Regions from separate parts of the Erwinia pyrifoliae DSM 12163 genome, predicted to be linked through region 1. Evidence: predicted binding sites of a transcription regulator. Region 1 holds the regulator's gene; each other region holds the start of a gene.
What was found. Region 1 encodes Fur, which represses iron uptake genes when iron is present. Its sites were predicted from a motif close to ATAATAATGAGAACNACTATCAA; they were not measured.
Positions count from the first base shown of each region.

Region 2: a site for Fur is predicted at 1,951-1,973, ahead of EPYR_RS09205 (TonB-dependent hemoglobin/transferrin/lactoferrin family receptor). Genes of this name have one in related genera too.
Region 3: a site for Fur is predicted at 1,687-1,709, ahead of efeU (iron uptake transporter permease EfeU). Genes of this name have one in related genera too.

Region 1 covers NC_017390.1:2,728,307-2,731,485, forward strand. Annotated here, with positions in the region: gene ybfF (esterase) at 1-194, shown strand, start outside; gene ybfE (LexA regulated protein) at 342-623, shown strand; gene fldA (flavodoxin FldA) at 764-1,294, shown strand; gene fur (ferric iron uptake transcriptional regulator) at 1,689-2,132, shown strand; gene mtr (tryptophan permease) at 2,250-3,179, opposite strand, start outside.
Region 2 covers NC_017390.1:2,064,313-2,067,491, reverse strand. Annotated here, with positions in the region: gene EPYR_RS09215 (LLM class flavin-dependent oxidoreductase) at 1-242, shown strand, start outside; gene EPYR_RS09210 (RNA ligase family protein) at 427-1,746, opposite strand; gene EPYR_RS09205 (TonB-dependent hemoglobin/transferrin/lactoferrin family receptor) at 2,087-3,179, shown strand, end outside.
Region 3 covers NC_017390.1:1,718,935-1,722,113, forward strand. Annotated here, with positions in the region: gene putP (sodium/proline symporter PutP) at 67-1,551, shown strand; gene efeU (iron uptake transporter permease EfeU) at 1,769-2,602, shown strand; gene efeO (iron uptake system protein EfeO) at 2,659-3,179, shown strand, end outside.

The DNA of each region.
Region 1 (3,179 bases):
AGCCTGCCTGGCTCCATCCGGTGCTGTTTATTCGTGGCGAATTGTCGCCTTATCTGGCCGATGAGTATCGTGACGAGCTGCTGGCGCAGTTCCCGCAGGCGCGTGCACATGTGGTCGCCGGTGCCGGGCACTGGGTCCACGCGGAAAAACCTGATGCCGTATTGCGCGCAATACGTCGTTTTTTTGCGCTGTAAAAACAATTATTTCCTGCTGCGGTGAAATGATTGTCGTCACCACTTTTGCTGGGTTATGATGGCGCGCTAACATTTTGCCGCTGCTGATTTTTAGGCGGCAGCACGAGCCTGTTCATCAGAAATCCAGCCTTTCAGTATTACGATTCTATGGCAAAAGAGAACACGGACCGCACAACGCTCGATCTGTTTGCAGATGAACGTCGCCCGGGACGACCCAAAACGAATCCGCTGACGCGAGATCAACAACTGCGTATCAATAAACGCAATCAGCTCAAACGCGATAAAGTGCGCGGGCTGAAGCGTATCGAACTGAAAATGAACTGCGACGCGGTCGAGGTGCTTAATCAGCTGGCTGAAGAACGTAATATGAGTCGCAGCGAACTGATCGAAGAAATGCTGCTTAAGCAGCTGCAACGCCATCAAAGCTGAACAATAGTGGACTTAGCACTCAGCAACAAATGTCGCCATATTACACATTTATCCACTCACGGCAGTCTGATATCATTACCGCTATCTGCTCGTTATACAGCAGTCTCCATATCATTAAGATTCAAGAGGTTATTAAGCTCATGGCACTTGTCGGCATTTTCTTTGGCAGCGACACAGGTAATACAGAAAACATTGCAAAGATGATCCAGAAGCAGCTTGGAAAAGACGTTGCAGAAGTTCATGATATTGCCAAATGCAGCAAAGAAGATCTTGAAGCCTTTGATATTTTGCTGCTGGGCATTCCCACCTGGTACTACGGCGAAGCCCAGTGCGATTGGGATGACTTCTTCCCAACCCTTGCTGAGATCGACTTTAACGGTAAGCTGGTTGCCCTGTTCGGCTGTGGTGACCAGGAAGATTATTCTGAATACTTCTGTGATGCTCTGGGAACCATACGCGATATCATCGAGCCTAACGGTGCGGTGATCGTCGGTCACTGGTCCACCGAAGGTTACACGTACGAAGCCTCAAAAGGTCTCGCGGACGATAATCACTTCCTCGGCCTTGCCATTGATGAAGACAGGCAGCCAGAACTCACCAACCAACGCGTTGATAAGTGGGTAAAACAGATTTTCGATGAACTTCAGCTGAAAGAAATCATTGAGGCCTGAATTCGCAACCCGGTGTGAGAGCCATCCCGCACCAAATCAATGGTTTTAGCGATACAAGTAATAGATAGATGTTTGTACCTTTTACCTGCAAAACGGTACAATAACCCCATCGGTTATCGGCTCTCTAAGCGCCCTTCGCCTCTTTGACCACCACGGTCGGTCAAAGAGCGAACGGATGTGGCAGATCGAAATGTTAACATAGCACCACCCGGGCGCGAAATCCCACGGCTGTTAAGCGTGTTGTTCTTACCTCCAGCTGTGGTTTACGGTTCCCCCTTTAGTTTTCATTTCGACGTATCAGTTCTATACTGACTCTCATTGCGCTTCAGCGTCGACCGATGTTCAGGGCCTTACAGCCACTAAGTGACGAGCAAAGTAACAGGACAAAATCCGCATGACTGACAACAACACCGCATTAAAGAAGGCCGGCCTGAAAGTCACGCTTCCCCGACTGAAAATTCTGGAAGTGCTTCAGGAACCCGAAGGCCATCACGTCAGTGCGGAAGATTTATACAAGCGCCTGATCGATATGGGCGAAGAGATTGGTCTGGCCACGGTTTACCGCGTACTGAACCAGTTCGACGACGCGGGGATCGTTACCCGCCACAACTTTGAAGGCGGAAAGTCCGTTTTCGAATTGACGCAGCAGCACCATCATGATCATCTGATCTGCCTGGACTGTGGCAAAGTGATTGAATTTAGCGACGAATCCATTGAATCCCGTCAGCGTGAAATTGCCACGCGTCACGGCATCAAACTGAGTAACCACAGCCTGTATCTCTATGGCCACTGTGCTCTGGGCGACTGCCGTGAAAATGAGACGCTCCACGACAAATAATTTGCACCTGATACCCTGAATACTGCGCGTTGCAGGAACGTGGCAACGCTCATGGCTTTAAGTCTGACGGGTAAGACGATGGAACGGTGGCCTCTGCGCCACCGTTTTTTTTGCCTGCTACTGAGTATATACCGGCAGCCAGCCACCGTAAGAGAGTATTGAAACCAGCGCATTCATGGCGCCGAACATCAGCACCAGCACCACAGGCAGTATCCCTCCCCTTACCCGCCATGCCGATGTCGCGAAGCGCTGCCGCGCCTGCCAGGCCAGCAGCGCCGGAGTGATCACCGCCCAGACGGTTGCCGCCAGACCGGCATAGCCGATTGCCAGCAGAAAACCATTTGGCCAGATCAGCGCAGCCGTTAAGGGCAGAATAAACGTCAGCACGGTGGTTTTCAGCCGCCCGATCGCCGAATTATCCAGCCTGAACAAGTCGGCAAGATAATCAAAGAAGCCCAGGCTGACACCGAGAAATGAACAGGCGACGGCGAAATTAGAGAAAATATCCAGCAGCAGATTCAGGTTACGGCTCTGTAACACCCCGGACAGGGCCGAGACCAGCACATCAATATTCCCTCCCTGCGCGGCGATCGCCTTAAATTCAGCACGCGGAATATTCCCCATCGTGCCAATAATCCAGACAAAATAGATAACCAACGCCAGCAGCGTACCGTAAACCAGACAGCGGCTGATGCGACCGCCATCTTTGCCATAAAAGCCAATCAGCCCGGCAATATTGCCGTGGTAACCAAAAGAGGCGAGGCAAAATGGCACTACTATCCACAAATAGCGCAGATAGTGACTGTCACCTGCGTTGCTGTCCAATAAATTGGCCGGCTGGATATGCCATAGCAGCCCGCCGAAGATCATCAGAAAAGTGACCACCTTCGCACCAAGAAAAATAAGCGTCATACGGCTCACCACCGCAGTCCCCAGCCAGATAAACAGCGCGACCAGCAGTGCGAATAGCAGCCCGGCCACGCGTGCCGATATCCCGACATTCAGTTGATTCAGACTGTGCTGAATAATTGCACCGCTGGCCGAGAT
Region 2 (3,179 bases), 660 kb from region 1:
GAACGGTTTCCATTTCTTACAGCGACCCGTTTACCGAGGCACGACAGCTTGCTTCGCTTGATCTGCTAAGTAACGGCCGAGCCGGCTGGAATGTGGTGACCTCGCCGCCTGAAGGATCGGCACGAAACTTCGGCAGAGAACATCCCGAACATGGTCAGCGCTACCAGGTAGCCGGGGAATATATCGAAGTGGGTGCATATCGTCTGGAAGGGCAGGCGTCAGGCGATTTTGCGGGTTACTGAAATCTGAAGTAAATAACCGCTGTGCTCTTTAAGACAGCGGTTTGATCGGTTAAAAAACAAATCGACAGGATGGTAAAGAACAGCACGATTAAGCGATATCCGGTTGTCGGATACGTTGACCTTCTTAGCAACGGGCTATAATCAGCGTGATGATCAATGATGAAAAATCACCAACTCCTGGTGATTATTTTTGTTCATTGCCTTGGTGCTGCATATACCAATCACCAGCCACGCTTGTAATTATCTTATGAATTTCTTTCGTCTTTAATCCGCTTGCTTCCACACTGGCTGGTTGTTCAAGGCCGATATTCTTTTTCACTGCCTGACAAAAGATGGGTTGGGACACACGATTCTTCGGCGTTTCAGACCACACCTTTTCCATGCGTTCTTTCGTTAAAAATGTTGTAATAAATACGTTTTTACTATTTATTTTTTCTTTCTGCTCAGGGGGCAAGTTACCAGCTTTCGATTCTGTGTCTTTTGTCTCACTAACTTTAAACATCAGGCCGTTTGTTTTTGGATTATCAGAAACGACTCTCCATACCGCGCCTTCTCCTCGCCCCTTTTGGCCAAGCTTATGGGCTACAGGGCATTGCTCAATTATATCATTTGTGATTTCGAGCAATCGCTCAGGCACCTTATGTCGTAGGAATTTGCTTGATCCTGCAGAAATATTGCCTTCTATTTGAAAAGTAAGAGGATTTATGGTTAGCTCATAGGTTTCGAATTCATTTGTGCAGAAAACTCTTTCTTGAGCTGTTGAGGGATCATTGTCTGATGAATTCCTTTGGCCTCCATTTCTTGCGCTGGTTATAATGTCGTTGACTATTTTGGCTGGCAAAAAACGACATTCCTGATTTCTTGCTTTGTTTCCTTTTTTACTTCCTTCTTTAAAGAATGCAATATCGAAAACAACGAATAAAGGCTTCAATTTATTAATGGCGAAATCTTTAGAATCAGTATCCATAACCCCAACTCCGCACCACTCACCAAATATTGCGGCATGATTTTCTCCAGATAATTTATGTTTATTAATTTGTTCAAATGATTTTTTAAATATATCATTAATTTTCCCATCGTTTACAAATAACATAAATCCTTTATTTGGATCTTTTTTTGGATCAATATTTGGATCAATATTTGTATCGATAACATGTTTACGGGTCTGACCCCACATTTTTCCCGTCCGAAAATCAACGGCTACAGAACTATTCCTACCGTCTAACTTTACCGTACCCTCAATTTTCACGTTTTCAGTTAATGTTCCGTCGTTAACAAAATTTATTAATTTTACTGCAGCTTTGTCACCTCGTTGTATTTCAGGGTAATGCAGAAAGGTTGTTTCTTGGGAACTCTTTGCAGTATGAAATTCAGTATTCGTGCTTTCTGTACCTAACACATTTTCTAACACCTTGGAACCCTCCCCGTTGCGACTTATATTATCAGTAATATTTGTAGTTGACGGGGTAACTTGTGGAATTCCAGCCGAGACGCCAGGTAGCATAAACTCTCTCCTTAAATGATAGAATTGATACCTTAATAGCGGGCATCCTCTGTTGGCTATCATTAAACGGTTTATCGCTGAAACTGATCAAGTTATGACACTTTCGTATCCTGTCACCTCCTCTGTCACGCCTTTACCCATCACGGCTGAACGCTTTTTTAATGCCTCAGATTGTGTACAGCGGTAAATTTGTGCATGCTTTTATTGATAATGATTATCATTTGTATATGATAGCGAATGTCATCTTTAGTTTTGTCCCGTCAAATTGTGTTTGGGACCCTCTATTCCCGTATGGAAGCCATGCCTGAGCCTATACTCATAAACTATTCAGGTGTTTACCATGTCCAATTTTTCATACCGTCAGGGTATTTTTCACAGGTCACTGATGATGGGGACGTTGTTTGGCGTTGCCGTTACCACCACCAGCTCCGCTGCTCAACCGAGCGGCGCGTTGGCGGAAAACCGCTCCGGCCAGCAACAAATATTGTTTGCTATGCCAGAGGATAATGCGCTAATGACCGTGCTATCCCCCCCGGTTATGCAGGCGGCCGGAAGCACGGAAAGTATTAGCGTTGCTGATATGCAGCGACGCGGCGCTAACGACTTTGGTTCCATCATGCGCTATCAGCCGCTGGTCGGTGCGGTGGGCAGCAGCAGTGGTTCAGGCAGCGGAAAAAGCGGCTTCGACCGCGCGGGTTACGCCGGCTACAACATCCGAGGCCTGGAAAGTAACCGCGTAGCGCTCAGCGTAGATGGCATCCCGCAGCCGGACGCCACCGGCCGAGGCTACGGCAGCCGTTCAGGGGTTAACACCGTTGGCATCGGGCGCGATTATATTGACCCGTATCTTTATGCCCGGGTAGATATTGAAGCCGGAGCCACGGCGACATCTCGCGCCAATACCGCGATGGGCGGTTCGGTCTCCTTTCTGCCAAAATCGGCAGATGATTATCTGCTGCCGGATAAACAGAGCTATTTTGGTTATCAGAGCGACTACGATTCTGCCAACCGCAGTTGGCACAATGGCATCACCGCAGCCGCCGGGGATCGGAATCTGCGCGGCCTGATCGCTTACAGCCGCCGCGATGGGCAGCAAACGCGTAATAACAGCGATGTGCTGGATGCCTACCCCGCCAACTGGCATTCGGATGCCGTGCTCACTTCAGCGATCTGGCAGCCCGATGAACAGCATAAACTGGCCGCTACGCTCGATTTCTATAGCAAAGTAAATCATAGCCGCTATGCAAGCTGGACCGACCGTTTCAAGGAGCCGCTGGGTGACGCTGATCAGCAAAGCAACACGCGTCGCTGGGGAATAACCCTGAAGGATGAATGGACGCCAGACATTGACTGGATCGACAGTCTGAGCAACAAAATCTATCTCCAGCAAACCCAAGCGCATGATAATACGTTAAGTCCGCAGGAATCGCCGT
Region 3 (3,179 bases), 1.0 Mb from region 1:
TTCGTTGCAGCAATCTGCGAAGAATGCTTATGGTCAGAGGAAACTGATAATAAATGGAGAAGCTCAATGACTCTTAGTACACCAATGATGGTGACATTTTGTGTTTACATTCTCGGCATGGTGCTGATCGGATTTATTGCCTACCGCTCAACAAAAAACTTTGATGACTATATTCTGGGGGGCCGCAGTCTGGGCAGCATGGTGACGGCATTGTCGGCCGGGGCCTCAGATATGAGTGGCTGGCTGCTAATGGGCTTGCCGGGAGCGATCTTCCTGTCGGGCATTTCAGAAAGCTGGATCGCCATCGGCCTGACGCTGGGTGCTTACCTTAACTGGAAAATTGTCGCCGGCCGTCTGCGTGTGCAGACCGAACATCACGACAATGCCCTGACGCTGCCGGATTTCTTCTCCAGCCGTTTTGAAGACAGCAGCAAGCTGCTACGGGTGATTTCGGCGCTGGTGATCCTGGTGTTCTTCACCATTTACTGTGCTTCCGGCGTGGTAGCCGGCGCGCGTCTGTTCGAAAGTACCTTCGGTATGAGCTACGAAACCGCGCTGTGGGCCGGTGCTGCCGCCACTATCGTTTATACCTTTGTCGGGGGATTCCTCGCGGTGAGCTGGACCGATACCGTGCAGGCCAGCCTGATGATTTTTGCGCTGATCCTGACGCCGGTAATGGTTATCGTCGCCGTCGGCGGCCTGGGCGATGCGATGCAGGTGATTGCCGCCAAAAGCACGCAAAATATGGATATGCTGAAGAACCTTAACTTTGTGGCGATTGTTTCGCTGCTCGGTTGGGGTCTTGGCTATTTTGGTCAGCCGCATATTCTGGCGCGCTTTATGGCAGCAGATTCACACCGTTCTATTCGCACGGCGCGCCGTATCGGCATGATTTGGATGATCCTGTGTCTGATGGGAGCGGTGGCGGTCGGTTTCTTCGGCATCGCCTATTTCGAAAACCATCCTGAACATGCGGGAGAGGTATCCAAAAATGGTGAACGCATCTTTATTGAACTGACGCGCATCCTGTTTAATCCATGGATTGCCGGGATCCTGCTGTCGGCCATTCTGGCTGCGGTGATGTCGACGCTCAGCTGTCAGCTGCTGGTGTGCTCAAGCGCGCTAACTGAAGACCTCTACAAAAACTTCCTGCGTAAAGGCGCCAGCCAGCCAGAGCTGGTATGGGTGGGTCGGGTGATGGTGCTGTTGGTGGCGGTCATTGCTATTGCGCTGGCGGCTAACCCGGAAAACCGTGTACTGGGCCTGGTCAGCTATGCCTGGGCAGGCTTTGGCGCGGCATTTGGTCCGGTGGTCCTGTTATCACTGATCTGGCAACGCATGACGCGTAACGGCGCGCTGGCCGGAATGATTGTCGGTGCTGCCACCGTCCTTATCTGGAAGCAGTACGCCTGGATGGGTCTCTACGAGATTATTCCCGGCTTCCTGTTTGCCAGTATCGCTATTGTGCTATTCAGTCTGGCTGATAAACCCCCATCTGCCGCCGCACAGCAGCGTTTCGCCGCTGCCGAAGCGGAATATCAGGCCGATTAAGCCGTTCTTCTGCGCTGGTGCCATTTGGCCCCGGCGCATCATTACCCCGCATCTCAGTTAAGAGACTCTGATGACAGCGACCGGCTGTCATCAATCAGCATAAAAAAGATCCACTTCTGACTTGTATTTCCCTGCACGATAATGATAATCCCTATCGTTCGCATTTTACTTTTATTTACCCGTTTTGACGGTAATCTACTCTTTCGAGGTATGAGGCATGTTTGTCCCGTTTCTTATCATGTTACGTGAAGGGCTTGAAGCGGCGCTGATTGTCAGCCTGATTGCCAGCTACCTGAAACGTACCGGGCGTGGTCAGTGGTTTGCTACCCTGTGGGCTGGCGTGTTCGCTGCCGCCGCCATGTGTCTGGGTCTGGGCTGGTTTATCAATGAGACCACCGGCGAATTTCCCCAGAAACAGCAGGAGCTGTTCGAAGGTTTGGTCGCCGTCATCGCCGTAGGGGTACTCACCTGGATGGTGTTCTGGATGCGCAAAGTATCGCGTAACGTGAAGGCGCAGCTGGAAGATGCGGTGGACAACGCCTTACAGAAGGGGAGCAACAGCGGCTGGGCGCTGATCCTGATGGTGTTCCTCGCCGTTGCGCGTGAAGGTCTTGAATCGGTTTTCTTCTTGCTGGCCGCTTTTCAGCAGGACGTGGGTTATGCGCCGCCGCTGGGGGCGATGCTTGGCCTGGGCACGGCAATGGTGCTCGGTATGCTGATTTATTGGGGCGGGGTGCGCCTGAATCTGGCCAGCTTCTTTAAGTGGACCAGCCTGTTTATCATCTTTGTCGCCGCCGGGCTGGCAGCAGGTGCCGTGCGCGCCTTCCATGAAGCCGGCCTGTGGAATCATTTCCAGGAGGTGGCGTTTGACTTCAGCCAAACCCTCTCTACCCACAGCATCTTTGGCACGCTGTTGGAGGGCCTGCTGGGCTATCAGGAAGCGCCAAGCGTCAGTGAAGTGGCGATGTGGTTTATCTATCTGGTTCCTGCACTGCTGTTGTTTATGATGCCTGGGCGCGCTCCATCCTCTGCCGCCCCCGCTGCACGCTGATTCTGCCGGGCAGGTCGCCGACCTGCCGGTTTCAACTCTCTGACAGGAATGACATTATGACGACACAATTTCGCCGTCAGGCACTGAACGTGACGCTGCTGGCGGCTTTAACCTCATCTACCGCTGCGCTGGCGGCGGATATCCCTCAGGTTAATGTGAGTGTGAACGACCGGCAGTGCGAACCAATGACGCTGACGGTTGCTGCCGGTAAAACCCAGTTCATCATCAAAAATAACAGCCAGAAAGGTCTGGAGTGGGAGATCCTCAAAGGGGTGATGGTGGTGGAAGAGCGCGAAAATATCGCGCCGGGCTTTACGCAGAAGATGACGGCTAATCTGGAGGCAGGGGAGTACGACATGACCTGTGGCCTGCTAAGCAACCCAAAGGGCAAGCTGATTGTTAAAGCTGGCGACAGTCATCAGGCTAATGATGGCAAGCCGGATCTGCTGCAGCTGGTGGGGCCGATAGCCAACTACAAGCTGTATGTGACTCAGGAAGTGGCACAGCTGGTGGACGCGACGAAAGCGTTTACCGACGCGGTGAAAGCAGGGGATGTCAACAAGGCGAAAGCGCTATA